Regions from separate parts of the Streptomyces sp. NPDC043876 genome, predicted to be linked through region 2. Evidence: predicted binding sites of a transcription regulator. Region 2 holds the regulator's gene; each other region holds the start of a gene.

Region 1 (9,988 bases), on a different contig from region 2:
AAGCAGCGCCAGGAGATCTGCGGGATGCAGGACACCATCGAGAAGGAGTTCGGCAAGCGCCCGAAGCTCTTCCGGCCGCCCTACGGCAACTACAACGAGGACACGCTGCGCGCGGCCAAGTCGTGCGGGGTCAAGGCCGTCCCGATCTGGAACGCCGAGGCGTTCACGGACAAGATGGACTGGCGCGAGTACGACCAGGACCTGCACCCGGGCGACATCATCCTCACCCATTTCCGGGGCCGGGAGGACTGGAAGGGCACCATGCCTGACATGATCCGACAAGTGATGAAGACCGTCACGGCGAAGGGATACGCCGTGGCCCGCCTGGAGGACTACTTGTGAGCATCGCGCGCCGGTTGACGGCCGGAACGCTGGCGGCCGGCGCGCTCGCGCTGTCCCTTTCGGGGTGCGGGAACAGCGTGGACCCGATCGAACGGCTCGGCCGCAAGACCACGGAAGCGTCGCAGGGGGCGGCGGCGAGCGGTACGCCGTCCCCCGCGCCGTCCGCGAGCGCCGCCCCGCCGAGCCCCGCCGCGAACGACGCCCACCGGCGGTGGGGCCTCGCCAAGCCGCTGGAGTTCGCCGCGAAGCCCGCGCAGAAGCCGCAGCTCCCGAAGGCGGCGCCGGGCCGGATACCCGTGGTGGACCGAATACCCGTGCCCGCCGGCGAGAAGACGGTCTTCCTGACCTTCGACGACGGCGCGGAGAAGAACCCCGAGTTCCTGAAGATGGCGGCCGACCTCAAGCTGCCGATCAGCATGTTCCTGACCGACAACATCGCCTCGTCGGACTACGGCCACTTCCAGTCGCTGCGCGACAACGGCTCGCACAGCACGGTCAACAACCACACGCTGACCCATCCGAACCTGCGCACGCTGTCCTTCGCGGCGCAGAAGAAGGAGATATGCGGCCAGCAGGAACGCCTGGAGAAGCGGTTCGGCGCGAAGCCGCCGCTCTTCCGCCCGCCGTACGGCAACTACAACGACGACACCCTGCGGGCCGCCTCCGAGTGCGGGCTCTCCTACGCGGTGCTGTGGCGGGCCTCGATGCAGATCAACAACTTCCAGTACGCGGAAGGCAGCGCCCTGAAGCCGGGTGACATCATCCTGGCCCACTTCCGCGGCCCCGCGGAGCTGAAGGGCTCCACCGAGATCGAGATGACCACCCGGATGCTCCAGCGCATCCAGGAACAGGGCTACAAGATCGGGCGGTTGGAGGACTACCTCTAGTCAGCTCCTCGACGGCGGCTGGTTAGGGTGCGGGCATGCACGCACCGGACCCCGGCATGCGCCGGATCACCGCCTTCCTCTCCGGCTTCGCGCGGCGCCAGGCCGAGCGCACGGTCGCGGTGCCCGGCGGGTTCGCGGCGCTGGACGACACCTTCCACGCCTCCCGGGCCGACAACCAGGTCGTCATCGACGACCCCGCGGCCGTGGACCCGGCGGAGCTGGCGGGCATCGCGGACGCGGCGCTGGGACACCTGCCGTTCCGGCTGGTCAGCGTCCTCGACGACGAGGGCGGAGCCGCCTGCGCGCCGTCCATGGTCCGCGCCGGGTACGCCCACCTGCCCCTGGTCGTCCTGCGGCACACCGGTCCGCCGCCGCCCGCCGCGGGCCCCGGGGAGCCCGCCGCCGGGGAGGTGGAGGCGGCCGCCTTCCGCGAGCCGCTGGCCCGCCGCTGGCGCGGCTTCCTGCCGGACGTCGGGGACGAGGTCCTGCGCCAGCTCGTGGACCGCCGCCGGGCCCGCCTGCGGGGCGCCGAGACCGTGCGCTTCCTGGGCGCCCGTACCCCCGGAGGGGACGTCGCGGCCTGGGCCGACCTCTACCTCGACCCGGCCTCCGGCACGGCCCAGATCGAGGACCTGATGACCGCCGCGGACCAGCTGGGCCGCGGCTACGGCGACGCCGTCCTGGCCGCGGGCCTGCGCGCCGCCGCCGCGGCGGGCTGCACCACGCGCTTCCTCACCGCCGACGAGGCCGACTGGCCCCGCCACTGGTACGAGCGCCGCGGCTTCGCCCCCGTCGGCCGGGTGCACGTCTTCGAGCGCGACCAGAGCCTCTAGGACGCCTACGCCACCGCCGCCAGCGTGGCCGGCGGCTCCGACACCGGCAGGGAATCCGCCTCCCGCTGGCGCTCCGCGCTGTCGCTGATCCGGATCAGCAGCCCGATCATGACCCAGTTGGCCAGCAGGGACGAACCGCCGCTCGCCAGGAACGGCAGCGCCTTTCCGGTGAGCGGGATCAGCCCGGTCACCCCGCCCGCGACCACGAACACCTGGAGCGCGAGGGCCGACGCCAGGCCGACCGCCAGCAGCTTGCCGAAGGGGTCCCGGGCCCCGAGCGCCATCCGCAGCCCCCGCTGGGCCAGCAGCGCGTACAGCAGCAGCACGGCCATCACCCCGGCCAGGCCCAGCTCCTCGCCGACCGTGGTCAGGATGAAGTCGCTGCGCCCCGCGAAGCTGATCAGTTCCGGGTGGCCCATGCCGAGCCCGGTGCCGGTGACCCCGCCGGTGCCGAAGCTGAACAGCGCCTGCGCCGACTGGTCGGAGGTGATGCCCGGCGGCCGCGGGTTCTGGTAGTACGACAGCGGGTCCAGCCAGGCGGCGACGCGCCCCTTGACGTGCGGCTCGGTCGAGCCGACGACGAAGGCGCCGAGGGCGGCCATGATCCCGCCGCACACGATCCAGCTGGTGCGCTCGGTGGCGACGTAGAGCATCACCACGAACACCCCGAAGAAGATCAGCGAGGTGCCGAGGTCGCGCTCGAAGACGAGCACCATCAGCGAGACCAGCCACACCGTGATGATCGGGCCGAGCTGGCGCATCGGCGGCAGCCGCATGCCGAGGAACTTGCGGCCCGCCAGGGCCAGGGTGTCGCGGTGCAGGACCAGGTAGCCCGCGAAGAAGACCGCGATCATGATCTTCACGAACTCGCCCGGCTGGAGCGACAGCCCGAAGAGGTTGATCCACCGCTTGGCGCCGTACTTGTCCGCGCCGAAGAACGCGGGCGCGATCAGCAGCACCAGCGAGACGACCATCGTGATGTAGATGAACCGCTGGAGCAGCCGGTGGTCGCGCAGCAGCGCCACCACCGCCAGCGCGGCCGCGACGCCCACCACCGACCACATCAGCTGCCCCGGCGCCACCGCCGGGGAGTTGTACCGCTCGATGTACGACTGGTCCAGCCGGTGCAGCAGCACCAGCCCGAGCCCCGTCAGCAGCATCGCCAGCGGCAGGATCAGCGGATCCGCGTACGCCGCGAACCGGCGCACGCCCAGGTGTCCCACCAGCGACAGCAGCGTCATGCTGACCGTGAAACCCGTGAGGTTGTCGGGCAGCCGGTCGTTCAGCGCGAGTCCCGCACTGGCGTGCCCGGCGACCGTGATGACGACGACCAGGCCCAGCAGCAGCGCCTCCGTACGGCGACGGGCGCCCGAGGTCGACGTGCGCGCGCTCAGGCCGCGCACGGCACGCCGCCACCGTCGGTGCACCGCGGGCCGGCCGCGGCGGAACCGGGCGTCCGCGCCCCCGGTGACGAGGCAGCGGCACCCGGTACGCTCGGGCCCGCGGCGGCCCCGGGTCCTGTCTGCTCGGCATTGAGGCGCTTTATCTTCATATCGTCTACGACGTGTACCGCGCCCCCGTGGTTGCCTGCGAGCCCCTCGGTGAGCAGTGTCGCGCCCCACACGTGACCCGCCCCGGCCCCGGATCCGACGCGACGCCGGACCCAGAATTGGCACTCCGCTTGACCGAGTGCTAATCGCCGGAATAGTCTCGGGCCTGGCACTCGCCACTGGTGAGTGCCAACACAGCGACAGGCAGGTCCGGCACCCGCGACGACGGAACCACCTGGTCGCCACCCCAAAACAGTTAACCCCGTGAGATCTCCGAAGGGGGAGACCGGAACGTGACGACCACCAGCTCCAAGGTTGCCATCAAGCCGCTTGAGGACCGCATCGTGGTCCAGCCGCTCGACGCCGAGCAGACCACGGCCTCCGGCCTGGTCATCCCGGACACCGCGAAGGAGAAGCCCCAGGAGGGCGTCGTCCTCGCTGTGGGTCCGGGTCGCTTCGAGGACGGCCAGCGCCTGCCGCTGGACGTCTCCGTCGGCGACGTCGTCCTGTACAGCAAGTACGGCGGCACCGAAGTGAAGTACAACGGCGAGGAATACCTCGTCCTCTCGGCCCGCGACGTGCTCGCGATCGTCGAGAAGTAAGACACTTCACCAGTTTTGCTGTGAGCTGCGCCCCTGGTCACCCCTGCTGATGCCGGGCGGCGAGGGGCGTAGTTCGTTCAGGCGGTCGCGGTGAGCGGCCGGGGATCGCAACGAGAGGGCTGTACCGCTCCCATGCCGAAGATTCTTAAGTTTGACGAGGACGCCCGTCGCGCTCTGGAGCGCGGCGTCAACAAGCTTGCCGACACGGTCAAGGTGACGATCGGCCCCAAGGGCCGCAACGTCGTCATCGACAAGAAGTTCGGCGCCCCCACCATCACCAACGACGGTGTCACCATCGCGCGCGAGGTCGAGCTCGACGACCCGTACGAGAACCTGGGCGCCCAGCTCGTGAAGGAGGTGGCGACCAAGACCAACGACATCGCGGGTGACGGCACCACCACCGCCACCGTGCTGGCCCAGGCGCTGGTCCGCGAGGGCCTGCGCAACGTCGCCGCCGGCGCCTCCCCGGCCGCCCTGAAGAAGGGCATCGACGCGGCGGTCAAGGCCGTCTCGGCCGAGCTGCTGGAGACCGCCCGTCCGATCGAGGACAAGTCCGACATCGCCGCCGTGGCCGCGCTCTCCGCGCAGGACACCCAGGTCGGCGAGCTGATCGCCGAGGCGATGGACAAGGTCGGCAAGGACGGTGTCATCACCGTCGAGGAGTCCAACACCTTCGGCCTGGAGCTGGAGTTCACCGAGGGCATGGCCTTCGACAAGGGCTACCTCTCGCCGTACATGGTCTCCGACCAGGAGCGCATGGAGGCCGTCCTCGAGGACCCCTACATCCTCATCAACCAGGGCAAGATCTCGTCCATCCAGGACCTGCTGCCGCTGCTGGAGAAGGTCATCCAGGCGGGCGCCTCCAAGCCGCTGCTGATCATCGCCGAGGACGTCGAGGGCGAGGCGCTCTCCACCCTCGTCGTGAACAAGATCCGTGGCACCTTCAACGCCGTGGCCGTCAAGGCCCCCGGCTTCGGTGACCGCCGCAAGGCGATGCTCCAGGACATGGCCGCCCTCACCGGCGCCACCGTCATCGCCGAAGAGGTCGGCCTCAAGCTCGACCAGGCCGGTCTGGACGTCCTCGGCACCGCGCGCCGCGTGACGATCACCAAGGACGACACGGTCATCGTCGACGGTGGCGGCAGCCACGACGACGTCGTCGGCCGCGTCAACCAGATCAAGGCCGAGATCGAGTCCACGGACTCGGACTGGGACCGCGAGAAGCTGCAGGAGCGCCTGGCGAAGCTCGCCGGCGGCGTCTGCGTCATCAAGGTCGGCGCCGCCACCGAGGTGGAGCTGAAGGAGAAGAAGCACCGCCTCGAGGACGCCATCTCGGCGACCCGCGCCGCGGTCGAGGAGGGCATCGTCTCCGGCGGTGGCTCCGCGCTCGTCCACGCCGTCAAGGTCCTGGAGGGCAACCTCGGCCTCTCCGGCGACGAGGCCACCGGTGTCGCGGTCGTGCGCCGCGCCGCCGTCGAGCCGCTGCGCTGGATCGCGGAGAACGCGGGCCTGGAGGGCTACGTGATCACCGCGAAGGTCGCCGAGCTCGACAAGGGCCAGGGCTTCAACGCCGCGACTGGCGAGTACGGCGACCTGGTCAAGGCCGGCGTCATCGACCCGGTCAAGGTCACCCGTTCCGCTCTGGAGAACGCCGCCTCCATCGCCTCCCTGCTGCTCACGACCGAGACCCTGGTCGTCGAGAAGCCGGCCGAGGACGAGGGCGACGCCGGTCACGGCCACGGTGGCCACGGCCACAGCCACTGACCTCGTCGGTGACGTGCTGAGCCGGCGTCGGTACTGCCGGCAGTAGCGAGAGAGGGCCCCCGTTCCACTGGGACGGGGGCCCTCTTCGTCTGCCGCGGTCCGTCTGCCGCGGCTCAGCTGCCCATGCTGCGCATCAGGCCCGGTGCGTCGTAGTACCACCAGTCTTCCGCGATCTGCCCGTTCTCGATCCGGACGGTCGTGCAGCCCGACATGGCGACGGCCCTGCCGGTCGGCGCGAGGCCCATGAACTCGCCCTTGTGCGTGCCCTTCCAGTCCCACAGCGTGGTGACGCAGTCCCCTTCGGCGACCTGGCGCGTGATGTCGAAAGTGAAGTCGAAGGCATCGCGCCACATGCCGATCGTGCGCCGCATGCCCTCGCGGCCGTTGCCCCGGCCCTCGGTGTCCATCATGTCGTGGGTGACGTACCCCGCCGACACGCACTCGTCGATGGCCTCGAACCGGCCCTGCTCCGCGATCTCCTTGAACACCCGGTTCGCGATGAGGGTGTTGAGGTGCTGTTCGCGGACCACGTCGAGGTTGGTAAAGGTGGGCATGCCGTCGCAGAGGCTCACCATCTCCTGGAACATCCGCTCCGTCTCCGGGAGCTGAGAGTTCCTCATGGCGTCCTCGTACGACGGGAATTCGACCAGGTCCACGTAGTGCGTCCCCGCCTCGCGGTCCTTGCCGATCAGGGTGTGCGTGACCGTGCGCCTGCCCGCGGTCTCTTCGGCGTAGCGGTCGATGAGGGCGTTCATCTCGTCGAACCGTCTCGTCTCGTAATCGATAATCTGTACGAATGTCATCGCGTCGCCTCCCGGCGGGATAGGGACACGTCCAGTCTAGGGAGGATGGGGCCTTTTGGGTGGTTACCGGGTGGTTACTGCGGTCCGTACTTGCGGCCCGTCCGCGAGGACACCCCGCCCAGCAGCCCCCGCGGGGCCAGCTTCACCATGCTCATCAGCGCCTTGTAGCGCGGGTCCGGGATCGAGACCGCCCGCCCGCGCGCCAGGTCGGCCAGCGCCGCCGCGACCAGCTTGTCCGCGTCCAGCCACATCCAGCCGGGGATGTTGTCGGTGCCCATGCCCGCCCGCTCGTGGAACTCCGTACGGACGAACCCGGGGCACAGGGCCATCAGCCGGACCCCGCAGTCCGCGAGGTCCTTGGCCGCGCCCTGGGTGAACTGCACGACCCAGGCCTTGCTCGCCCCGTACGTCCCGCGCGGCAGGAACGCCGCCACCGAGGCCACGTTGACCACGCCCCCGCGCCCGCGCGTGCGCATCGATCCGGTCGCGGCCGAGGTCAGCCGCAGCACCGCCTCGATGTGCACCTTGATCATCGCCAGCTCGTCGGCCATCGGGACGTCCAGGTAGCGGCCCTTGTTGCCGAAGCCCGCGTTGTTGACCAGCAGGTCCACCGGGTGCTTGAGGTCGGCCAGGCGCCGCTCGACCGCCGAGATCCCCTCCTCCGTGGACAGGTCGGCGGTCAGCACCTCGGCCTCGATGCCGTGCCGGTCGTGCAGCTCGGTGGCCTGCTCGCCCAGCCGCTTGGTGTCCCGTGCCACCAGCACCAGGTTGTGCCCCTGGGCGGCGAGCTTGCGGGCGAAGGCGGCGCCGATGCCCGCCGTGGATCCTGTGATCAACGCAGTCGTCATACGCGCAACCTAACCGCAGGACGCGTCAGCCCCGGGCCCCGGCGCCCTCGTCGCCGAGCTTGTCCAGGTACGAGCGGACCTTCTCGTGCCCCGACGGATCCATCGCGTCGCCCGCCGCCCGGGTGCGCGGCAGCAGCGCGCGTTCGGTGGTGAACGCGCGGAACCAGAAGCCGACCGACACCTCGTGGCCGGGCCGGTGGAGCACCTCGATCGGGTCGCCGGGGGAGACCTGCCCCTCCTGGATCACCCGCAGGTACGCGCCCGGGCGGACCTCCCGGGTGAACCGCCTGACCCAGCCCGGCTCGCCCAGGAACCCCTGGAAGGTCCGGCACGGGATCCGGGCGGACGCCACTTCGAGGACCAGCTCCGCGCCGACCCGCCACCGCTCGCCGAGGCGTGCGCCGGTGACGTCCAGCCCCGACGTCGTGAAGTTCTCGCCGAAGACGCCCGCGGGCAGCGGCCGGCCCAGCTCGGCCTCCCACCAGTCCAGGTCCTCGCGGGCGTAGGCGTAGACCGCCTTGTGGTCGCCGCCGTGGTGGCGCAGGTCGCAGACGGCGTCGCCCTCCACCCCGCTCGCGCCCCGCCCCTTGGGGCCCGGGGCGACGATGCGCAGGGGCCCGGGCACCGGCCGCTTGTCGCAGCCGGTCACGCCGCCGTCGGCGTCGGTGTACTCCACGGACAGCGGGCGGGCCACGTTCAGGGACATCAGCTGCATGGGTGCACGCTAACCGAGCCCCCTCAAAGACGTCCATGCACCCGGGCGCCGTCTCCAAAGCAAGGCTTATGCTCGCAGGGTGATCGAGGCACGTCATCTCCGAGTCCTGCGCGCCGTGGCCGGTACGGGTTCCTTCTCCGCCGCCGCCCGTGAACTGGGCTGCACGCAGCCCGCCGTCTCCCAGCAGATGAAGGCGCTGGAACAGTCCGCGGGCACTCCGCTGCTCGTCCGCACCGGCCGCGAGATGCGGCTGACCCAGGCGGGTGAGGCGCTGGTCCGCCACGCCGCGGGCATCCTCGCCGGGCTCACCGCCGCCGAGGAAGAGGTCGCGGCCATCGCCGGGCTGCGCGCCGGCCGGGTCCGGCTGGTCTCCTTCCCCAGCGGCAGCTCCACGCTGGTGCCGACCGCGCTCGCCGCGATGCGCGCCGCGCACCCCGGCACCCGCATCTCCCTGGTCGAGGCGGAACCGCCGCGCTCGGTGGAGATGCTGCGCGAGGGGGACTGCGACGTGGCGCTGGCCTTCCGGTACGCGGGCACCGCGCCGGAGGGACCGGTCGCCGAGTGGGACGACCTGGTGGTGCGCCCGCTGCTCACCGACCGGCTGGTCGGGCTGGTGCCCGAGGGGCACCGGCTGGCGGGGGCGGGGCGCGTGGGCATCGCGGAACTGGCCGAGGAGCCCTGGATCGCGGGCTGCCCGCGCTGCCGCCGCCATCTGGTCGAGGTGTGCGAGGCCGCGGGATTCACCCCGCGGATCGACTTCGCCACCGACGACTACCCGGCCGTGGTGGGCCTGGTCGGCGCGGGGCTGGGCGTGGCGGTGCTGCCCGAGCTGGCGGTGGAGTCCGTACGGGCCAAGGGCGTGGCCGCGCTGGCGGTGGAACCGGCCGTGGAACGGGAGGTCGTGGCGCTGACCCTGGCGGACCTGGCCCGGGTCCCTGCCGTGGCGGCGACCCTGGACCAGCTGGAGCGGGCCGCCGCCCGCTGACGGCCGTACGGCGGTACGGCCGGGCGGGTGACGCCCCGGTGGCGCCCGGCGGGCCGGCCCCGTGAGGCGGCCTGCCGGAGGAACCGACGGTTTCGGAGAAACGTTCCTTCGGGTGTTCGTCCTGTCCTGGCGGAGTCAGTGCCTGACGGTCGGCCCCGTCGCGGCGCTCCCCGTCACGCTGGTGGCGGGGATGAGGCGGTGCCGGGCCCGGCCCATCAGTTCTTCGCGTTCGTCCTCGGTCAGGCCGCCCCAGACCCCGTAGGGCTCGCGGACGGCGAGTGCGTGCGCTGCGCATTCCGCGCGCACCGGGCATCGCATGCAGACCTCTTTAGCCGAGGTCTCGCGCGCGCTCCTGGCCGCGCCCCGCTCGCCTTCCGGGTGGAAGAAGAGGGAGCTGTCGACCCCGCGGCAGGCGGCGAGGAGCTGCCAGTCCCAGAGGTCGGCGTTCGGTCCGGGGAGGCGGGAGAAATCTGCCATGGGTAGTCCTCTTGGTGCCGGTACTGAGGCGGATATGGTCCATGTCTCCACATCTACTGTCGTAGTAGATGTAAATATGACTCATTGGGAATCTAGCCTCAGACACATGGCAAACGGAAGGAAAGCCGCCAAATAGGGCATAGCTCCAGATGGAGGACACGCCGGTGCCGACATCCCCGCCG
Region 2 (9,988 bases):
CGGCAAGAAGAAGTAGCCGCAGGCCGGAACGTGCCCCGCGGCGTGCCGGGGGAGGGCCGGGACGCGGCCCCGCCCCCCGCCGCCCCGCGTCACCGGAACGGGTCCCCGCGCACACGCGCGGGGGCCCGTTTCGTTATGAACCGGCCGCCTGCCGACCCTTACGCGTGGGTGGGGCGGCCATCTACTCTGATCACTGCTCGTTGGTTACTCGCCAGTCACAAGAAACCCGCCAGTCCCCACGTCTTCACGCCCTAGCCGCGTGGACCGGTCCGGAGGATGTCGTGAGCGACACACAGACCATGATCGAGAACCGCCCGCCCACCGTGGCGGCCCTCTTCCTTGAGCGCGTCGCCGCGACTCCGAACGGCGAGGCCTACCGCTACCCGGTCATCGCCGCCCCCGGCCAGGGCCCGGACGAGTGGAAGTCGCTCAGCTGGGGCCAGGCGGCCGAACGGGTCTTCGCCATCGCCGCGGGCCTCGTCACCCTCGGGGTGCGGCCCGAGGAGCGCGTCGCCCTCGCCTCCAGCACCCGCGTCGAGTGGATCCTCGCCGACCTCGGCGTCATGTGCGCCGGAGCCGCGACCACCACCATCTACCCCAGCACCAACGGCGAGGAGTCGGCGTTCATCCTGGCCGACTCCGACAGCCGGGTGCTGATCGCCGAGGACGCCGCCCAGCTCGCCAAGGCCCGCGCGCACCGCGCCGACCTGCCGAGCCTGGCGCACGTCATCGTGCTGAACGCCGCCGACGCGATCGCGGCCGACGGGGACCCGGACGGCTGGGTGCTCTCCCTCGCCGACCTCGAAGCGCGCGGCGCCGAGCACCTCGCCAAGCACCCCGAGGCCGTCCGCGAGCGGATCGCGGCGATCACCGCCGACCAGCTCGCCACCCTCATCTACACCTCGGGCACCACGGGCCGCCCCAAGGGCGTGCGGCTGCCGCACGACAACTGGTCGTACATGGCCAAGGCCACCGTGGCCACCGGCATGATCTCCGCGGACGACGTCCAGTACCTGTGGCTGCCGCTCGCGCACGTCTTCGGCAAGGTGCTGACCTCGGGCCAGATCGAGGTCGGGCACGTCACCGCCGTCGACGGCCGGATCGACAAGATCATCGAGAACCTGCCGATCGTCCAGCCCACCTACATGGCGGCCGTCCCCCGCATCTTCGAGAAGGTGTACAACGGGGTCGCGGCCAAGGCCAGGGCCGGCGGCGGTGCCAAGTACAAGATCTTCAAGTGGTCGGTCGCCGTGGCCCGCGAATACGCCAAGGTCACCCAGGACAACTTCCGCCGCACCGGCCACGCCAAGGCCCCCCTCGCCCTCACCGCCAAGCACCGGGTCGCCGACGCGCTCGTCTACGCCAAGCTCCGCGACGCCTTCGGCGGCCACCTGCGCGCCGCCGTCTCCGGCTCCGCGGCCCTCGCCCCCGAGATCGCCTACTTCTTCTCCGGCGCCGGCATCAACATCCTGGAGGGCTACGGCCTGACGGAGTCCAGCGCTGCCAGCTTCGTCAACCCCGGCGAGGCCTACCGCACCGGCACCGTCGGCAAGCCGCTCCCCGGCACCGAGGTCCGCATCGCCGACGACGGCGAGATCCTGCTGCGCGGCCCCGGGATCATGGAGGGCTACCACAACCAGCCCGAGAAGACCGCCGAGGTCCTCGAAGCGGACGGCTGGCTGCACACCGGCGACATCGGCGAGCTGTCCGCGGACGGCTACCTGCGCATCACCGACCGCAAGAAGGACCTGATCAAGACCTCGGGCGGCAAGTACGTCGCTCCCGCCGAGGTCGAGGGCCGCTTCAAGGCGATCTGCCCCTACGTCTCCAACATCGTCGTCCACGGCGCCGACCGGAACTTCTGCTCCGCGCTCATCGCCCTCGACGGCCCCGCCATCCTCGGCTGGGCCGCCGAGAACGGGCTGGAGGGCAAGACGTACGCCGAAGTCGTCGCCGCGCCCGAGACCAACCGGCTGGTGGAGACGTACGTACAGACCCTCAACGAGGGCCTCCAGCGCTGGCAGACGGTCAAGACCTTCCGGCTCCTGCCGCGCGACCTCGACGTCGAGCACGGCGACCTCACGCCCAGCCTCAAGCTGAAGCGGCCGGTCGTCGAGCGCGAGTTCAAGGCGCTCATCGACGAGATGTACGCGGGCGCGAACGAGGCCTGACGGGCCCCGGACCGGGCCGTCCCGCACGCAGCGCCGACCGCGGCGGGCGTGCGGGGCGGCGTGCGGGACAATGGGGGCATGCCTTCCGCCCTCCCCGACGGGGAACCCATGCCCGAAGACGGCTCGCTGCCGTCGCACGCCCTGGCGGGTGCGGCGGACCGGCCGCTCGGGTTCTACCTGCACGTCCCGTACTGCGCCACGCGCTGCGGCTACTGCGACTTCAACACCTACACCGCCACCGAGCTGCGCGGCACCGGCGGGGTCCTCGCCTCCCGCGAGAACTACGCCGACACCCTCATCGACGAGGTGCGCCTCGCCCGCAAGGTGCTCGGCGACGACCCGCGGGCCGTCCGCACGGTCTTCGTCGGCGGCGGTACGCCCACGCTCCTGCCGGCCGCCGACCTGGTCCGGATGCTCGCGGCGATCCGGGACGAGTTCGGCCTGGCCGAGGACGCCGAGATCACCACCGAGGCCAATCCGGATTCGGTCGATGCGGCGTACCTGGCCGAACTGCGGGCCGGCGGCTTCAACCGCGTCTCCTTCGGCATGCAGAGCGCCAAGCAGCACGTCCTGAAGGTGCTGGACCGCACGCACACCCCCGGGCGCCCCGAGGCGTGCGTCGCGGAGGCGCGGGCGGCGGGCTTCGAGCACGTCAACCTCGACCTGATCTACGGCACCCCCGGGGAGTCCGACGACGACTGGCGGGCCACGCTCGCCGCCGCGCTCGGCGCCGGTCCCGACCACATCAGCGCCTACGCCCTAATCGTCGAGGAGGGCACGCAGCTGGCCCGCCGGATCCGCCGGGGCGAGGTCCCGATGACCGACGACGACGTGCACGCCGACCGCTACCTGATCGCGGACGCCGTCATGGCGGAGGCCGGCTACCACTGGTACGAGGTGTCGAACTGGGCCACCACCGAGGCCGGGCGCTGCCTGCACAACGAGCTGTACTGGCGCGGGGCCGACTGGTGGGGCGCGGGGCCGGGGGCGCACTCGCACGTGGGCGGGGTGCGGTGGTGGAACGTGAAGCATCCGGGGGCGTACGCGGCCGCGCTGGCCGCGGGGCGGTCGCCCGGGGCGGGGCGGGAGCGGCTCTCCGACGAGGACCGGCGGGTCGAGCGGATCCTGCTGGAGCTGCGGCTGGTGGGGGGCGTGCCGCTGTCCCTGCTGGCCGCGGCCGGGCGCGCCGCGGCGGGGCGGGCGCTGGCGGACGGGCTCCTGGAGCCCGTGCCCTTCGGCGAGGGCCGGGCCGTCCTCACCCTCCGCGGGCGGCTCCTGGCCGACGCGGTGGTCCGCGACCTGGTCGACTGACGGGCCGGGCTCGGCCTCCCGGGCCCGGGCTCACGGGCCTGGCCCGCCAGCCCGCTGGCCCCTCGGCGTCCCTCCGGGCTTCGCCCCGTCCGCGCCCGCATCTGTGGCGCTGAGCCCGGCCAAATCCAGCCCCGTCGGCGTTTGAGGCGCCCCCGGAGGGTCCACGAGCCGCACCCGGCGTCCAGCCTGGGTCGCGGGCCGGGCCCGCTGCCCCCCGCGCTCCTCCGGGCTTCGCCCGGCTGCCCCTCCGCGTCCCTCCGGGCTTCGCCCGGCTGGCGCCCGTATCCCTGGGGGCGCTTAGCCCGCCAAATCCAGCCCCGCCGGCGTTTGAGGCGCCCCCGGAGGGCCCACCAGCCGCACACGGCGTCCAACCCTGGGTCGCGGGGCAGGTGCCGCTCCGTCTGCCCTCCGGGGGCGCCTCAAACGCCGGCGAGGCTGGATCGCACGCGAGCGAGGCTGGGTCGCACGTAAGCGAGGCTGGGTCGCACGCGAGTGAGGCTGGATTGCGCGGCCTCGAACGTCCGCGAGGCGGGTTTCGGCACCGGACCGGGCCGCGACCTGGGCCGCGCGGGGTCAGGGGGCCGTGACGAAGTCGATCAGTTCTTCCACGCGGCCCAGGAGGGCCGGTTCCAGGTCCTGGTAGGTGTGGACGCGGGAGAGGATGTGCTGCCAGGCGGCGCCCGTGTTCTCGGGCCAGCCCAGGGCGCGGCAGATGCCCGTCTTCCAGTCCTGGCCCCGGGGGACCACCGGCCAGGCCGGGATGGACAGGGCGGACGGTTTGACCGCTTGCCAGACGTCGACGTACGGGTGGCCCGCGACCAGGACGTCCGGCGAGGTCACCGCGGCCGCGATGCGCGACTCCTTCGAGCCGGGCACCAGGTGGTCGACCAGGACGCCGAGGCGGGCGTCCGGCCCCGGGGCGAACTCCGCCACGATCGCCGGGAGGTCGTCGATGCCCTCCAGGTACTCCACCACCACGCCCTCGATGCGCAGGTCGTCGCCCCACACCCGCTCGACCAGTTCGGCGTCGTGGCGCCCCTCGACGTAGATCCGGCCCGCCCGTGCCACCCGCGCCCGCGCCCCCGGGACCGCGATCGACCCCGACGCCGTGCGCGCGGGGGCCGCCGGGGCCCGGGAAGGGCGCACCAGGGTCACCACGGCCCCCTCCAGCAGGAAGCCGCGCGGTTCCATGGGGAACACCCGCCGCTTGCCGAAACGGTCCTCCAGGGTCACCGTGCCCGCCTCGCAGCCGACCACGGCGCCGCAGAAGCCCGTACCGGCCTCCTCGACCACCAGGTCCGGGTCCGCGGGGACCTCCGGGACGGGGCGGGGGCGCTTCCACGCGGGGGTCAGGTCGGGCGAGTACTCACGCATCCGGCCGACGCTAGGAGGCCCGGCGCCCTCACGCACGCGACACGCCGAACCGCCGGGCCAGTGTGTCGCGTTGCGCACGCACGAAGCCCGCGTCGACCACCGCGCCGTGACCGGGTACGTACAGCGCGTCGTCCCCGCCCAGCGAGAGCAGCCGGTCCAGGGCCGCGGGCCACTGCCCCGGCACCGCGTCGGGCCCGGCCTGGGGTTCACCGGACTCCTCGACCAGGTCCCCGCAGAAGACCACCTGCCGCTCGCCCGGCACGCACACCGCCAGATCGTGCCCGCTGTGCCCGGGCCCGACGTTGGCCAGCAGCACCTGCACCCCGCCCAGCTCCAGGGTCCACTCGCCCGACACCAGGTGCCGCGGGAGCACCAGCGCCCGCGCCGCCTCGACGGCCTCGGCCCGCGCCAGCCCCTGGCGCACCGCGTCCTCGCACAGCTCCTCGCGCCCCGTGTCCAGCAACGCGTCCAGCCCCACCGCGCCGAACACCTCGGCCTCCGGGAACGCCGCCGAGCCCAGCACGTGATCGAAATGGGCGTGCGTGAATGCGAGATGCGTCACCCGGCGGCCCGTCATCCGCTCCGCCGCCGCCCGCAGCCCGGCCCCCTCCGGCAGCGAGGATCCTGGGTCGATCAGCAGGACCGCGTCATCGCCCACCACCAGCCCCGCGGTGCAGTCCCACACCGGCAGCCGCAGCCGTCCGGACCTCGCCGTCAGCCGTTCCCACCCCGCGTCTTCCCAACCGATGTCCATGCCGCGACGCTAGTCGAGCGGCCGCTCCCCGCGCGGTACCTTTGCGGGCCGCGAGGGGCGGCCCTTGCTATCGCCGTACGTACCCGCCGTACACTGACCGGGGGATCTCTGGCACTCGCCGTCCGCGAGTGCCAGCGGCACTCACCACGAGAACCCGGTGACCAGCCCGTCCGGGCAGGGGCAGTACGGCAACAGGCATCACAGACGGAGGTGTGCGCGATGCTCAGCGAACGCAGACTCGAAGTGCTGCGCGCCATCGTCCAGGACTACGTCGGGACGGAGGAGCCGGTCGGCTCCAAGGCGCTCACCGAGCGGCACCGGCTCGGCGTCTCGCCCGCCACCGTGCGCAACGACATGGCCGTGCTGGAGGAAGAGGGTTACATCGCCCAGCCCCACACCAGCGCGGGGCGCATCCCCACGGACAAGGGCTACCGCCTCTTCGTCGACAAGCTGGCGGGCGTCAAACCCCTGTCCAGCCCCGAGCGGCGGGCCATCCAGAACTTCCTCGACGGCGCCGTCGACCTCGACGACGTGGTCGGCCGCACGGTGCGGCTGCTCGCGCAGCTCACCCGGCAGGTCGCCGTCGTCCAGTACCCGAGCCTGACCCGCTCCACCGTCCGGCACGTCGAGCTCCTCTCGCTGGCCCCGGCCCGCCTGATGCTCGTCCTGATCACGGACACCGGCCGGGTCGAGCAGCGGCTCGTCGACTGCCTGACGCCCTTCGGGGAGACCTCGCTCGCGGACCTGCGGGCGCGGCTCAACAGCCGGATCGTCGGCCGCCGGTTCACCGACGTGCCGCCGCTGGTGCAGGACCTTCCCGAGTCCTTCGAGACCGAGGACCGGGCGACGGTCTCCACCGTCCTCGCGACCCTCCTCGAATGCCTCGTGGAGGACGCCGAAGAACGGCTGATGATCGGCGGAACCGCCAATCTCACCCGCTTCGGCCACGATTTCCCCCTGACGATCAGGCCGGTGCTCGAAGCGCTGGAGGAGCAGGTCGTGCTCCTCAAGCTGCTGGGCGAGGCCAACGAGTCGGGAATGGCCGTACGGATCGGGCACGAGAACGCCTACGAGGGGCTGAACTCCACGTCGGTCGTCTCGGTCGGTTACGGTTCGGGCGGCGAAGCAGTCGCCAAACTCGGCGTGGTCGGACCGACCCGCATGGACTACCCCGGAACGATGGGAGCGGTACGCGCAGTGGCACGTTACGTCGGACAGATCCTGGCGGAGTCGTAAGTGGCCACGGACTACTACGCCGTACTCGGCGTGCGCCGCGACGCTTCCCAGGACGAGATCAAGAAGGCCTTCCGGCGCCTCGCGCGTGAACTCCACCCGGACGTGAATCCGGACCCGAAGACGCAGGAGCGCTTCAAGGAGATCAACGCGGCCTACGAGGTGCTCTCGGACCCGCAGAAGAAGCAGGTCTACGACCTCGGCGGCGACCCGCTGTCCAACTCGGGCGGCGGCGGCGCGGGCGGGTTCGGAGCCGGGGGCTTCGGCAACTTCTCGGACATCATGGACGCCTTCTTCGGCCAGGCCTCGCAGCGCGGACCGCGCTCGCGGACCCGCCGCGGCCAGGACGCCATGATCCGCCTCGACCTGGAACTCGACGAGGCGGCCTTCGGGACGACCAAGGACATCCAGGTCGACACGGCCGTCGTCTGCACCACCTGCTCCGGTGAGGGCGCCGCTCCCGGCACCTCGGCGCAGACGTGCGACATGTGCCGCGGCCGCGGCGAGGTCTCGCAGGTCACCCGGTCCTTCCTGGGCCAGGTCATGACCTCGCGCCCCTGCCCGCAGTGCCAGGGCTTCGGCACCGTGGTCCCCACCCCGTGCCCCGAGTGCGCGGGCGACGGCCGGGTCCGCTCCCGCCGCACCCTCACGGTCAAGATCCCGGCCGGCGTCGAGAACGGCACCCGCATCCAGCTCGCGGGCGAGGGCGAGGTCGGCCCCGGCGGCGGCCCCGCCGGCGACCTCTACGTCGAGATCCACGAGCTGCCGCACAGCACCTTCCAGCGGCGCGGCGACGACCTGCACTGCACGGTCACCATCCCGATGACGGCGGCTTCCCTGGGCACGAAGTGCCCGCTGGAGACCCTGGACGGCATGGAAGAGGTGGACGTCCGCCCCGGCACCCAGTCGGGCCAGTCCATCCCGCTCCACGGCCGCGGCGTCACGCACCTGCGCGGCGGCGGCCGGGGCGACCTGATCGTCCACGTCGAGGTCATGACCCCGAACAAGCTGGACGCGCAGCAGGAGGACCTGCTGCGCCAGCTGGCCAAGTTGCGCGGCGAGGAACGGCCCACCGGCCAGTTCCAGCCCGGGCAGCAGGGCCTCTTCAGCCGCCTGAAGGACGCGTTCAACGGGCGCTGACCACCCCGCCTGAGGGCGCCCCGCGCGGGCGCCCCGCGGGCCGGGCAACCGGACTGCGCCGGGCGCCTCGCGTGATTCGGTCTGGTGCGGGGGACATGGCACGATGCTGGGCATGTCCTCCGCACCGAACGGTCTTCACCAGTACCCGATCGTGCAGGCCCCGATGGCGGGCGGCGGATCCTGTCCGCCGCTGGCCGCCGCCGTGAGCGAGGCGGGCGGGCTGGGCTTCCTGGCCGGCGGCTACAAAACGGCCGACGGCATGTACCAGGAGATCAAACGGCTGCGCGGGCTGACCCGCCGCCCCTTCGGCGTCAACCTCTTCGTGCCGCAGACCGCCTCGGCCGCCTCGGCCGACCCCGCCGCCATCGAGGCCTACCGGGGGCAGCTCGCCGGAGAGGCGAGCTGGTACGACGTCTCGATCGCGCCCGAGGACACCGTCGGCACCTACGACGACGGCTACGAAGCCAAACTCGCGATCCTCCTCGAAGACCCCGTGCCCGTGGTCTCCTTCACCTTCGGCTGCCCCCCGGCCGAGGTGCTGACCGCCCTGCGCCGGGCCGGTACCCGCAGCGTGGTCACCGTGACCTCCGTCGAGGAGGCCCGTACCGCGCAGGCCGCGGGCGCCGACGGCATCTGCGTCCAGGGCATCGAGGCGGGCGGCCACCAGGGCACGCACCGCGACGATCCGCACACCGACGGCACCGCGGGCGTCGGCCTGCTCGCGCTGATCGGGCAGGTACGGGAAGCGGTCGCGCTCCCGATCACCGCCGCGGGCGGCCTCATGCGGGGCTCGCAGGTCGCCGCCGTGATCGCCGCCGGCGCGGAGGCGGCGCAGCTCGGCACGGCCTTCCTGGCCTGCCCCGAGTCGGGCGCCGACCCGCTGCACAAGAGGGCGCTGACCGACCCGCTCTTCCCGCACACCGAACTCACCCGGGCCTTCTCCGGGCGGCCCGCGCGGGGGCTGGTCAACCGGTTCATGCGGGAGCACGGGCCGTACGCGCCCGCCGCCTACCCCCAGGTGCACCACCTGACCGCCGGCCTGCGCAAGGCCGCGGCGGCGGCCGGGGACCCGCAGGGCATGGCGCTGTGGGCGGGCCAGGGCCACCGGCTGGCGAGACCCCTGCCCGCCGGGCAGCTGGTGGAAGTACTGGCGGCCGAACTGGCCGAAGCGCAGCGCGCGTTGCGGATGCTGAAACTGAGGAGTGCGTCATGACCGCCCCCGTGTTCGTGGTGGAAGAGGTCCCCGCGGGGCCGGAGTTCGTCCTGGACGGGCCCGAAGGCCGCCACGCGGTGTCCGTGAAGCGGCTGAACCCCGGCGAGGCGGTGGTCCTCGCGGACGGCCGGGGCCGCTGGGCCGACGCCGTGGTCAAGGCGGCGGAGGGCAAGGACCGGCTGGTCGTGGCGGTGGACGCGGTCCACGAGGAGCCGGAGCCGGCGGTACGGATCACCGTGGTCCAGGCGCTGCCGAAGGGCGACCGGGGCGAGCTGGCCGTCGAGACGATGACCGAGACCGGGGTCGACGCGGTGGTGCCGTGGCAGGCGTCCCGGTGCATCACGCAGTGGCGCGGGGAGCGGGGGGCCAAGGCGCTGGGGAAGTGGCGGGCCACCGCGCGGGAGGCCGGGAAGCAGTCCCGTCGGGTGCGGTTCCCGGAGGTGGCCGAGGCCATGTCGACGAAGCAGGTCGCCGCGCTGCTGGCGGGGGCGGACCTGGCGATGGTCCTGCACGAGGACCGGGACGCCGGGTCCGCGGCGCTGGCCACGGCGGAGCTGCCGGGGGCGGGGGAGATCGTGCTCGTGGTCGGGCCGGAGGGCGGGGTCTCGCCGGAGGAGCTGGCCGTCTTCGCGGAGGCGGGGGCGAAGCCGTACCGCCTGGGGCGGTCCGTGCTGCGCACCTCCACCGCCGGCACCGCCGCCACCGCCGTCCTCCTGTCCCGCACGGGCCGCTGGTCGTAGGCCGCCTCCAGCCCCGCTGGGCAATCTCAGCCTCGCCGGCGTTTGAGGCGCT
Region 3 (9,988 bases), on a different contig from region 2:
GGTGGCCTGACCGGCCCCGTCGAGCCCGCCAAACTCGACCGGCAGGCCGCCTTCGACGGCTTCACGCGCGGCGAGGTCGGCATGCTCAACGGCCACCCCACGCTGATCAAGCAGGCCGCCGCGAAGGGCGTGAAGTTCGCCATGGTGCCGCTGCCGACCTCCGACGGCGCGGAGAAGCCCGGCATGGGCGTCGCCGACTGGGTCATGGCCTTCAAGAACGGCCACCGCAAGGAGGCCGGGAAGTTCCTCGACCACCTGTACTCCGCCCCGAACCAGACGGCCTTCACCAGCCGCTACGACCTGCTGCCGGTCACCACCAGCGGCTACCGGTCCATGGACGCGGCCACCGGCCCCGGCGCCACCCAGCTCAAGACCTTCCTCCAGGCGCTGCCCGGCTCGCGGCTCTACCCCGTCGGCAAGGAGTCCTGGGCGGCGGTGAGCGAGAACATCAAGCAGAACATCGGCAAGACCGTCCAGCCGGGCGGCCAGCCCGCCAAGACGCTGGAGGAGATCGGGCGCGCGGCGCGGGCCGCCGACGGGCGCTGACGCCGGCCGCCCGCCGCCCACCGGCGCCGTCCGCCCGCGCGGCCGGTGTCGGTGGCCGGAGTTAACCTGGCGGTATGACGGAGGGCGGGCGGTTGACGGAGACGGAAGCCGCCGTGCTCGCCTACGAAGGGCGCACCTGGCCCGGTCCCGGAGCCAAGGAGCGGGCCATACGGGAAGTCCTCGGGATGCCCCCGGTCCGCTACTACCAGCTGCTCAACGCGCTGATGGACGACCCCCGGGCGCTCGCCCACGCGCCCGGTACGGTCAACCGCCTGCGCAGGCTGCGCGAAGCGCAGCGGGCCCGGCGATAGCCCTCCCCGGGGGCGACCGTTAGGGTCGTAGGCATGGGGAGCCATCCGCACAGCGTGCCTGCCGACAGCCTGCCGATGCCCGTCACCGCCGCCGGACGCGAAGGGCTCGACGCCCTGCTGCGCAACCCGCGCCGGTCCGTCATCGCCCTCGATTTCGACGGCACCCTCGCCGAGATCGTGCCCGATCCCGACCAGGCGCGCGCCCACGCCGACGCCGTGCCCGCGCTGGCCGCGCTCGCGCCGCGCGTGGCGTCGGTGGCCGTGATCACCGGGCGGCCCGCCGGGGTCGCCGTCCGCTACGGGGGCTTCGCCGGGGTGCCGGGGCTGGAGCACCTGGTGGTCCTCGGGCACTACGGGGCCGAGCGCTGGGACGCGGTCACCGGGAGCGTCCACGCGCCCGCCGAGCATCCCGGGGTGGCGGCCGTACGGGCCGAGCTGCCGGGGTTCCTGGACGCGATCGGGGCCTGGCGCGGCACCTGGATCGAGGAGAAGGGGCGCGCGCTGGCGGTCCACACCCGGCGCGCCGAGGACCCGGCCGCGGCCTTCGAGGCGCTGCGGGAACCGCTGGCCGAGCTGGCCGCGCGGCACGGGCTGATGGTCGAGCCGGGGCGGGCGGTGCTGGAGCTGAGGCCGCCGGGGATGGACAAGGGGGTCGCCCTCACCGAGTACCTCGCGGAGACGGGGGCGGAGGCGGTGCTGTACGCCGGGGACGACCTGGGGGACCTGGCGGCGTTCGCCGCCGTGGAGAAGCTGCGGGCCGACGGTATTCCCGGGCTGCTGGTGTGCAGCGGCTCGGCCGAAGTCCCCGAACTGGCCGCCCGAGCCGACCTCACCCTCCCGGGCCCGCCCGAGGTAGCCGCCTTCCTCGCCACCCTGGCCACCGCCCTCTGACCCCGTCGGGGGTGCGCCTCAAACGCCGGCGAGGCTGGATTTCCCAGCCGTCCGGCGCTTGAGGACCCGCCGGAGGCAGCACAAGCCCGCGCGAGGCGGGACTTGTCAGCCGTCCGGCGTTTGAGGACCCGCCGGAGGCGACGCCGGCCCGCGCGGGCCGGATGACCGTCTGCGGCTCGGTGTGCCCTCCGGGGGCGCCTCAAACGCCGGCGGGGCTGGGGTTGGCTGCGCTGCGACCCCGGCTCGGGGCATTCCAGCCGTCCGGCGTTTGAGGACCCGCCGGAGGCAGCGCCAGCCCGTGCGGGGCAGGACTTCCGGCCGTCCGGCGGGGGCCGGGCCGGGTGGGGAGGTTAGGGGAGGGAGGCCAGCTGGGCTTCCAGCCAGGCCGCCGGGGGGAGCGCGGTCGCGGTCGCGGCCAGCCGCTTCGTGCGCTCCGCCCGCTCCCCCTCCGGCATGGACAGGGCCGCGTGCAGCGCAGCCGCCGTCTCCGTGACGTCGTACGGGTTCACCGTCACCGCATCCTCCCGCAGCTCCTCGTACGCCCCCGCCCCCGTCGACAGCACCAGCGCACACCCCGCCTCCGACACCACCGGGATCTCCTTCGCCACCAGGTTCATCCCGTCCCGCACGGGGTTGACCAGGGCCACGTCCGCCATCCGGTACGCCGCCAGCGAGCGCGCGAAGTCGTCCTCGACCGAGACCAGCACCGGCTGCCAGTCCGCCGTACCGAACTCCTCGTTGATCTCCGCCGCCAGCTCCCGCACGGACTGCGTGTACGCGCGGTACACCGCCAGGTCCTGGCGCGAGGGATAGGCGGACGCCAGGTGCACGACGCGCCCGCGCCACTCGGGCCGGGTGGTCAGCAGCTCCCGGTAGGCCAGCAGGCCGCGCAGGATGTTCTTGGAGAGCTCCGTCCGGTCCACCCGCACCACCGCCTTGCGCCCGGCGACCTCCGCCCGCAGCGCCGCCAGCTTGTCGTCGACCTCCGGCCGGTGCGCCAGCGCCCGCAGCTCGTCGCCGTCCACGCCCAGCGCGAAGACCCGTACCGCGGTGCTCCGGCGCGCCCACGCCCCGCGCCGCTCGTGCCCGATCACGTCGCCGTCCGCCGCGGCCACCCCCCGCGCGTCGTCCAGCGGCACCGCGCTCAGGAACGCGTCCGCCCAGGCCCGCGTGTGGAAACCGGCCACGTCCGCGCCGAGCATGCCCCAGAGCAGCTCCTCGCGGACGTACGAGGGCAGGATCCGCAGGTAGTCGGGGGAGGCCCACGGGGTGTGGGTGAAGTGCGCGATCAGCAGGTCCGGCCGCAGCTCCCGCAGCATGCCGGGCACCAGCGCCAGGTGGTAGTCCTGCACCAGGACCCGGGCCCCCGGCTCCGCCTCTGCGGCGAGCGCCTCCGCGAAGGCCCGGTTGTAGGTGGTGTACGACTCCCACGCCCGGTGGAAGGCGGCGTCGAAGACCGGCTCGCGCGGGACGTCGTAGAGGTGGTGGTGGGTGAACCAGAGGACCGAGTTCGCGATGGCGTTGTAGGCGTCGTCGTAGACGGCCGGATCGATGTCCAGCATCCGCACGCCCGGCTCGGCGACCCCCCGGCGGACCGCCTCGCGGTCCGCGTCGGAGAGCGCCGCGCAGATCCACAGGGCGTCCGGCTGCCGGGTGAGGGCGGCGGAGAGACCGGAGACGAGGCCGCCTCCGCCGCGCCGGGCGCTGAGGTTCCCTTCGGCGTCGAGGGCGTACGAGAGCGGGCCGCGGTTCGCGGCGACGAGTACCTGAGAGGCCATGCGGGCAACCTAGCCCGGGCGGGCCGGGCTCAAACCGTGAGCCCCGTCATGCCACCCCGCGCCCACCCGGCCGCACCCGTCAGGCCACCCGCCGGTGGGCGTACTCCTCCACCTCCAGCATCGGCGGCCGCTCCACCGTGTCCACCGGGTGGGTGCGCGGTTCGAAGCCGTCCGGGCCCCGCTCGAACTGGGTCAGTTCCGGCCGCACCAGGTGCCCGCGCGACAGGCGCAGCTGCGCGGTGCGGTAGATCGCGGCGGCCATCCGGCCCAGCGCCCGCCCGTCCTGGTGGCGGTGCAGCCGTACGCCGACGTCCACCTGCGCCAGCGCGTCCAGGCCCGCCGTGTGCAGCGCGTCCACCAGCAGGCCCAGCTCGACGCCGTAGCCGACGGGGAACGGCAGCCGCTCCAGCAGGGAGCGCCGTACGGCGTACTCGCCGCCCAGCGGCTGGACGAATCCGGCCAGCTGCGGCCAGTGCAGGTTCAGCAGCGGGCGGGCGACCAGCTCGGTGACCCGGCCGCCCTGCCCGGGCGCGTCGCCGAGCGGGCGGTCGTACATCGCCTTGACGAACTGCACGTCCGGTTCGGTCAGCAGCGGGCCGACGATCCCGGAGACGAAGGCGGCGGAGAAGTCGCGCAGGTCGGCGTCGACGAAACAGACGATGTCCCCGGTGGTGACCAGCAGCGAGCGCCACAGCACCTCGCCCTTGCCGGGCAGCGCCGGGACCCGCGGCAGGATGTCGTCGCGGTGCACCACGCGGGCGCCCGCGCGCCGCGCGACCTCGGAGGTCCGGTCGCTCGAACCGGAGTCGACGACGACGAGTTCGTCGACCAGCGGGACGGGCAGGCAGGTCATCAGGTCACGGCGGATGACCTCGACGATCGCGCCGACCGTCGCCTCTTCGTCGAGAGCGGGCAGGACGACGCTGACTGTGATGCCCGATGCCCGCTTGGCCGAGAGCAGCCGCTCCAGCGGTCGGTCGGTGGCGGACCAGGAGCGGGCCCCCAGCCAGCGCTCCACCTCTTCCAGCACCTTCAGCACTCCCTGATTCGGTGGTGACCCGGCCATCGTTATGGCCGAAATATGATCCATCTCGCGGTTTGGACGGCTGTCTCAACCATCCATGCCTTCGGTTACAGTCTTGAACAACGCGGAGGACCATCGCATGTCGGGGGTCCCCACGTACAAACGCACGGGTGCGCCGCCAAGGCGCGTTCGCGCCATACCGCTCATCCAGAGGGGCAGAGGGATACGGCCCGTTGAAGCCCCGGCAACCCTCCAGTCGGTCTCGCGCTCATGTACGCAGCGAGGTCCCCGGCTAGGGAAGGTGCCAAATCCGTCTCGTGGCGAAGTGCGCCACGGGGAAGATGAGGAGAAAGGGCCTCGCCGTCATGGCTGTACAGACTGACGTCACCTCTGCCGCGACCACCGTCGATCTCGGACCCGCCGCCGCGCTTTCCTGCCGCGAATGCGCCACCCGGTTCGAGCTCGGTCCCATTTTCGCCTGCGCCGAGTGTTTCGGCCCGCTGGAAGTGGCCTACGACCTTCCGGCCGGTGACCCCGAGGCGCTGCGCGCCGCGATCGAGGCCGGGCCGAACAACATCTGGCGCTACGCGCCGCTGCTGCCCGTCCCCGCCGACGTGGCCTCCAAGCCGAACCTGAACCCGGGCTTCACCAAGCTCGTGGACGCCGAGAACCTGGCCAAGGAGCTGGGCGTCACCGGCAAGCTCTACGTCAAGGACGACTCCGGCAACCCGACGCACTCCTTCAAGGACCGGGTCGTCGCGATCGCCGTCGAGGCGGCTCGCGCCTTCGGCTTCACCACGCTCTCCTGCTCCTCCACGGGCAACCTGGCCGGCGCCGTCGGCGCCGCCGCCGCCCGGGCCGGACTGCGCTCCTGCGTGTTCATCCCGCACGACCTGGAGCAGGGCAAGGTCGTCATGGCCGGCGTGTACGGCGGTGACCTGGTCGGCATCGAGGGCAACTACGACGACGTCAACCGGTTCTGCTCCGAACTGATCGGCGACCCGCTCGGCGAGGGCTGGGGCTTCGTCAACGTCAACCTGCGCCCGTACTACGGCGAGGGCTCCAAGACCCTGGCGTACGAGATCTGCGAGCAGCTCGGCTGGCAGCTGCCCGACCAGATCGTCATCCCGATCGCGTCCGGCTCGCAGCTCACGAAGATCGACAAGGGTCTCCAGGAGCTGATCAGGCTCGGCCTGGTCGAGGACAAGCCGTACAAGATCTTCGGCGCCCAGGCCGAGGGCTGCTCGCCCGTCTCGACCGCCTTCAAGGCCGGTCACGACGTGGTCCGCCCGCAGAAGCCGGACACCATCGCCAAGTCGCTCGCCATCGGCAACCCGGCGGACGGCCCCTACGTCCTGGACATCGCGCGCCGCACGGGCGGTTACGTCGAGGACGTGAACGACATGCAGGTCGTCGAGGCCATCAAGATCCTGGCGCAGACCGAGGGCATCTTCGCCGAGACCGCGGGCGGCGTGACCGTCGGCGTGACGAAGAAGCTCATCGAGAACGGGCAGCTCGACCCGGCGCTGACCACGGTGATCCTCAACACCGGCGACGGCCTGAAGACCCTGGAGGCGGTGGCCGACGACAGCGGCCAGACCGCCACCATCCGCCCCAGCCTGGACGCGTTCCGCGCCGCCGGCCTGGCCTGACCCTCCCCGACCCCCGGAAAGGCAGTAGCGCCATGAGCGTCAACGTCCGCATCCCCACCATCCTGCGCACCTACACCGGCGGCAAGGCCGAGGTCCCGGCCGACGGCGCGACCCTCAGCGAGGTCATCGACTCCCTGGAGCAGAGCCACCCGGGCATCGCCGCCCGCGTCCTCGACGACCAGGGCAAGCTGCGCCGCTTCGTGAACGTCTACGTGAACGACGACGACGTGCGCTTCGAGGGCGGGCTGCAGACGCCGACGCCGGACGGCGCGGGCGTCTCGATCATTCCCGCCGTCGCGGGCGGCTGATCCCCCGCGGCAGCGCTCCACCCCGAATTGCCCTCTCCGGTGAGAAACGGAGGGGGCAATTCTGCTTGGTTGGGCGCGGTAGAGTTGGGGAAGTCCCCACCGCTGTTCTTGCCCGCCGCATATGAACGGGCCGCGGAAGGGTTGACATTGAGTCAACATGCAAGCGCGCTATGAGGCCTTGGCGTCCTTTGTCCGGCCCGAGTTGCCCCGGAATACTCCTAATTTTCACCCTATTTCAAAGTTTTGGCGTGTCCAGAATTCTCGTCGGAATGACCTGTTGCAGACAGCAGCGGTGCGGATACATTCAGCCCCGGTCGAGGCGTTCCGGCGCAAGTTCTGACCCGGGTCCGCGAAGTGCGGTCCTGCGCAAGGGCCAGTAATAGGGGAGTTAGGCATGGCTCAGGGCACCGTCAAGTGGTTCAACGCGGAGAAGGGCTACGGCTTCATCGCGGTCGACGGTGGTGCGGATGTGTTCGTCCACTACAGCGCCATCCAGATGGACGGGTACCGCACCCTTGAAGAGGGTCAGCGGGTCGAGTTCGAGATCTCGCAGGGCCAGAAGGGTCCGCAGGCGGACATGGTCAAGCTCGCTGTCGGCTAGCCGGAGCGATCGACCACCGACAGACGAACACGAGGGGCCCGCATCCCGGGACTAGGGATGCGGGCCCCTCGTGCGTACGGGCTTCCGCGCCGGGGCGTGAGCGGCCGCCGGGGGGCCGCGGGCCTTGCGGCGCCTGGCCGGGGAGGGTGCGCGGGGCGCGCCGCGGGCCACGCCGTTCACCGGGTGTTCCCCCAAGCCGCTTGCACTCGGGGGTGCCGAGTGCTAATCATTGGCGTTAGCACTCTCCTAGTGAGAGTGCTACATAAACGAGGACCGGGTCAGTGAGGCCCGCAGGGTCCGGCGGGAAGAAACCGCCGGGCACGCAGGCCGTCCGTCGCGGGCGCGGGCGCGGTCCAGGAGCAATCCACCGCTGTCCGGGAGGACCACTTCAGATGGCCAAGATCATTGCGTTCAACGAGGAGGCCCGGCGCGGTCTCGAGCGAGGCATGAACCAGCTCGCCGACGCCGTCAAGGTCACCCTTGGCCCCAAGGGTCGCAACGTCGTCCTTGAGAAGAAGTGGGGCGCCCCCACGATCACCAACGATGGTGTCTCCATCGCCAAGGAGATCGAGCTCGAGGACCCGTACGAGAAGATCGGCGCAGAGCTGGTCAAGGAAGTCGCCAAGAAGACGGACGACGTCGCCGGCGACGGTACGACCACGGCCACCGTGCTGGCCCAGGCGCTCGTCCGCGAGGGCCTGCGCAACGTAGCCGCCGGTGCGAACCCGATGGCCCTCAAGCGCGGGATCGAGAAGGCCGTCGAGGCCGTCTCCGCCGCCCTGCTGGCCCAGGCCAAGGATGTCGAGACCAAGGAGCAGATCGCCTCCACGGCCTCCATCTCCGCCGCCGACACCCAGATCGGCGAGCTCATCGCCGAGGCGATGGACAAGGTCGGCAAGGAAGGCGTCATCACGGTCGAGGAGTCGCAGACCTTCGGCCTGGAGCTCGAGCTCACCGAGGGCATGCGCTTCGACAAGGGCTACATCTCGGCGTACTTCGCCACCGACATGGAGCGCATGGAGTCGTCCCTCGACGACCCGTACATCCTGATCGTCAACTCGAAGATCGGCTCGGTCAAGGACCTGCTGCCGCTCCTCGAGAAGGTCATGCAGTCCGGCAAGCCGCTGCTGATCATCGCCGAGGACGTCGAGGGCGAGGCCCTGTCGACCCTGGTGGTCAACAAGATCCGCGGCACCTTCAAGTCCGTCGCCGTCAAGGCCCCGGGCTTCGGTGACCGCCGCAAGGCCATGCTCGGTGACATCGCCATCCTCACGGGCGGCACCGTCATCTCCGAGGAGGTCGGCCTCAAGCTGGAGAACGCCGGTCTCGACCTGCTCGGCCGCGCCCGCAAGGTCGTCATCACCAAGGACGAGACCACGATCGTCGACGGCTCCGGCGACAGCGACCAGGTTCAGGGTCGCGTCAACCAGATCCGCGCCGAGATCGAGAACTCCGACTCGGACTACGACCGCGAGAAGCTCCAGGAGCGCCTCGCGAAGCTGGCCGGCGGCGTGGCCGTCATCAAGGCCGGCGCCGCGACGGAGGTTGAGCTCAAGGAGCGCAAGCACCGCATCGAGGACGCCGTCCGCAACGCCAAGGCGGCCGTCGAAGAGGGCATCGTCGCCGGTGGTGGCGTGGCGCTCCTCCAGGCCTCCTCGGTCTTCGACAAGCTGGAGCTCACCGGCGACGAGGCGACCGGCGCGAACGCCGTCAAGCTCGCGCTGGAGGCCCCGCTCAAGCAGATCGCCGTCAACGGTGGTCTCGAGGGTGGCGTCGTCGTCGAGAAGGTGCGCAACCTGCCGATCGGTCACGGCCTGAACGCCGCGACCGGCGAGTACGTCGACATGATCGCCGAGGGCATCATCGACCCGGCGAAGGTCACCCGCTCTGCCCTGCAGAACGCGGCGTCGATCGCGGCCCTCTTCCTCACCACCGAGGCCGTCATCGCCGACAAGCCCGAGAAGGCCGGTGCCCCCGCGGGCGGCGGCATGCCGGGCGGTGACATGGACTTCTGATCGACTGGGGCCGTCAGGCCCACGTTGATCGGCTGTCTGCAGCCGAAGGCGGCACCCCTGGGGGGTGCCGCCTTCGGGCGTTTTGGGGGGCGGCTTCGCCGCTGTTTGGCTAGGGCTTCGTGCGTCCGGGGTCGGGGTGGTTCCGGGGGCTGCCCGTCAGTTCAACTGTCTCTCCGGTGTGGGCCGTGCCCTCAAGGGCGCTCCTTCGTCGCGTCGCTGCGCGATGGCCTGCGGCCACCCTTGACCGCCCAGCCCACCCCGGAAAGCCAAGAACTGTCGGGCCGCCCCCGGGGGAGGCAGGGGGGAGGCTGCCCATTCCTGGCCGTCCGCGCCCGGCCGAAGGCCGAGTGGGGGCTCATGTGGCGCCCTTTGGGCGATAGGAACGCAGTCAATCGCTACGCGCTTCGCCGAGAGAGGCGTCTGCGGGTTGTTTTGGGCTGGTGAGGGGCGCGGCGGGGCTCAAAGCTCGGCCAGACGAGAGTCCACTCGGGTCAAGGAGCCGTCGACGCTCAACAGTCGCTCAAGATGCCCCTTTTACGGCTGTTTGATCTCCGCTTTTGGGGCGGCTGGGCATCAGATCTGGACCAACACCCATCTGACCGAAGTCTCAGCCCCACGCAGCTCGCTGACGCTTCTCTCGGAGGAGCGCGTAGCGATTAGGGGCGCTCTTTCCGCCCGAAGGGCGGGGCATCGGCCCCACTCGGCCTGCGGCCGGGCGCCGGACGGCAAGCAACGGGGACCCTCCCCCCTGCCTCCCCCCGGGGGCGGCCCGACAGTTCTTGGCTTTTCGGGACGGGGTGGCATGTCAAGAGTGGCCGCAGGCCATCGCGCAGCGACGCGACCGCAGGGAGCGCTCTTGACA

The links. Region 2 encodes HrcA, which represses chaperone genes, less so after heat shock. Its sites were predicted from a motif close to TTNGCACTCNGNNNNNCNGAGTGCNAA; they were not measured.
Region 1: a site for HrcA is predicted at 3,732-3,758, ahead of groES (co-chaperone GroES). Genes of this name have one in related genera too.
Region 3: a site for HrcA is predicted at 7,347-7,373, ahead of groL (chaperonin GroEL). Genes of this name have one in related genera too.

The regions. Positions count from the first base shown of each region.
Region 1 is NZ_JBWKDV010000001.1:600,332-610,319, reverse strand. It holds gene AC0693_RS02975 (polysaccharide deacetylase family protein) at 1-342, shown strand, start outside; gene AC0693_RS02970 (polysaccharide deacetylase family protein) at 339-1,229, shown strand; gene AC0693_RS02965 (GNAT family N-acetyltransferase) at 1,265-2,062, shown strand; gene AC0693_RS02960 (FtsW/RodA/SpoVE family cell cycle protein) at 2,068-3,465, opposite strand; gene groES (co-chaperone GroES) at 3,906-4,214, shown strand; gene groL (chaperonin GroEL) at 4,347-5,978, shown strand; gene AC0693_RS02945 (ester cyclase) at 6,092-6,781, opposite strand; gene AC0693_RS02940 (SDR family NAD(P)-dependent oxidoreductase) at 6,856-7,629, opposite strand; gene AC0693_RS02935 (MOSC domain-containing protein) at 7,655-8,344, opposite strand; gene AC0693_RS02930 (LysR family transcriptional regulator) at 8,424-9,329, shown strand; gene AC0693_RS02925 (WhiB family transcriptional regulator) at 9,465-9,806, opposite strand.
Region 2 is NZ_JBWKDV010000002.1:452,264-462,251, forward strand. It holds gene lepA (translation elongation factor 4) at 1-16, shown strand, start outside; gene AC0693_RS07150 (AMP-dependent synthetase/ligase) at 282-2,171, shown strand; gene hemW (radical SAM family heme chaperone HemW) at 2,250-3,482, shown strand; gene AC0693_RS07160 (DUF3097 domain-containing protein) at 4,056-4,856, opposite strand; gene AC0693_RS07165 (MBL fold metallo-hydrolase) at 4,885-5,610, opposite strand; gene hrcA (heat-inducible transcriptional repressor HrcA) at 5,830-6,846, shown strand; gene dnaJ (molecular chaperone DnaJ) at 6,847-7,983, shown strand; gene AC0693_RS07180 (nitronate monooxygenase) at 8,096-9,196, shown strand; gene AC0693_RS07185 (16S rRNA (uracil(1498)-N(3))-methyltransferase) at 9,193-9,936, shown strand.
Region 3 is NZ_JBWKDV010000001.1:948,882-958,869, reverse strand. It holds gene AC0693_RS04665 (ABC transporter substrate-binding protein) at 1-546, shown strand, start outside; gene AC0693_RS04660 (DUF3263 domain-containing protein) at 621-857, shown strand; gene otsB (trehalose-phosphatase) at 891-1,748, shown strand; gene AC0693_RS04650 (alpha,alpha-trehalose-phosphate synthase (UDP-forming)) at 2,099-3,526, opposite strand; gene AC0693_RS04645 (glucosyl-3-phosphoglycerate synthase) at 3,606-4,556, opposite strand; SAM riboswitch class I at 4,751-4,898, shown strand; gene thrC (threonine synthase) at 4,892-6,202, shown strand; gene AC0693_RS04635 (ubiquitin-like small modifier protein 1) at 6,235-6,510, shown strand; gene AC0693_RS04630 (cold-shock protein) at 6,905-7,111, shown strand; gene groL (chaperonin GroEL) at 7,504-9,126, shown strand.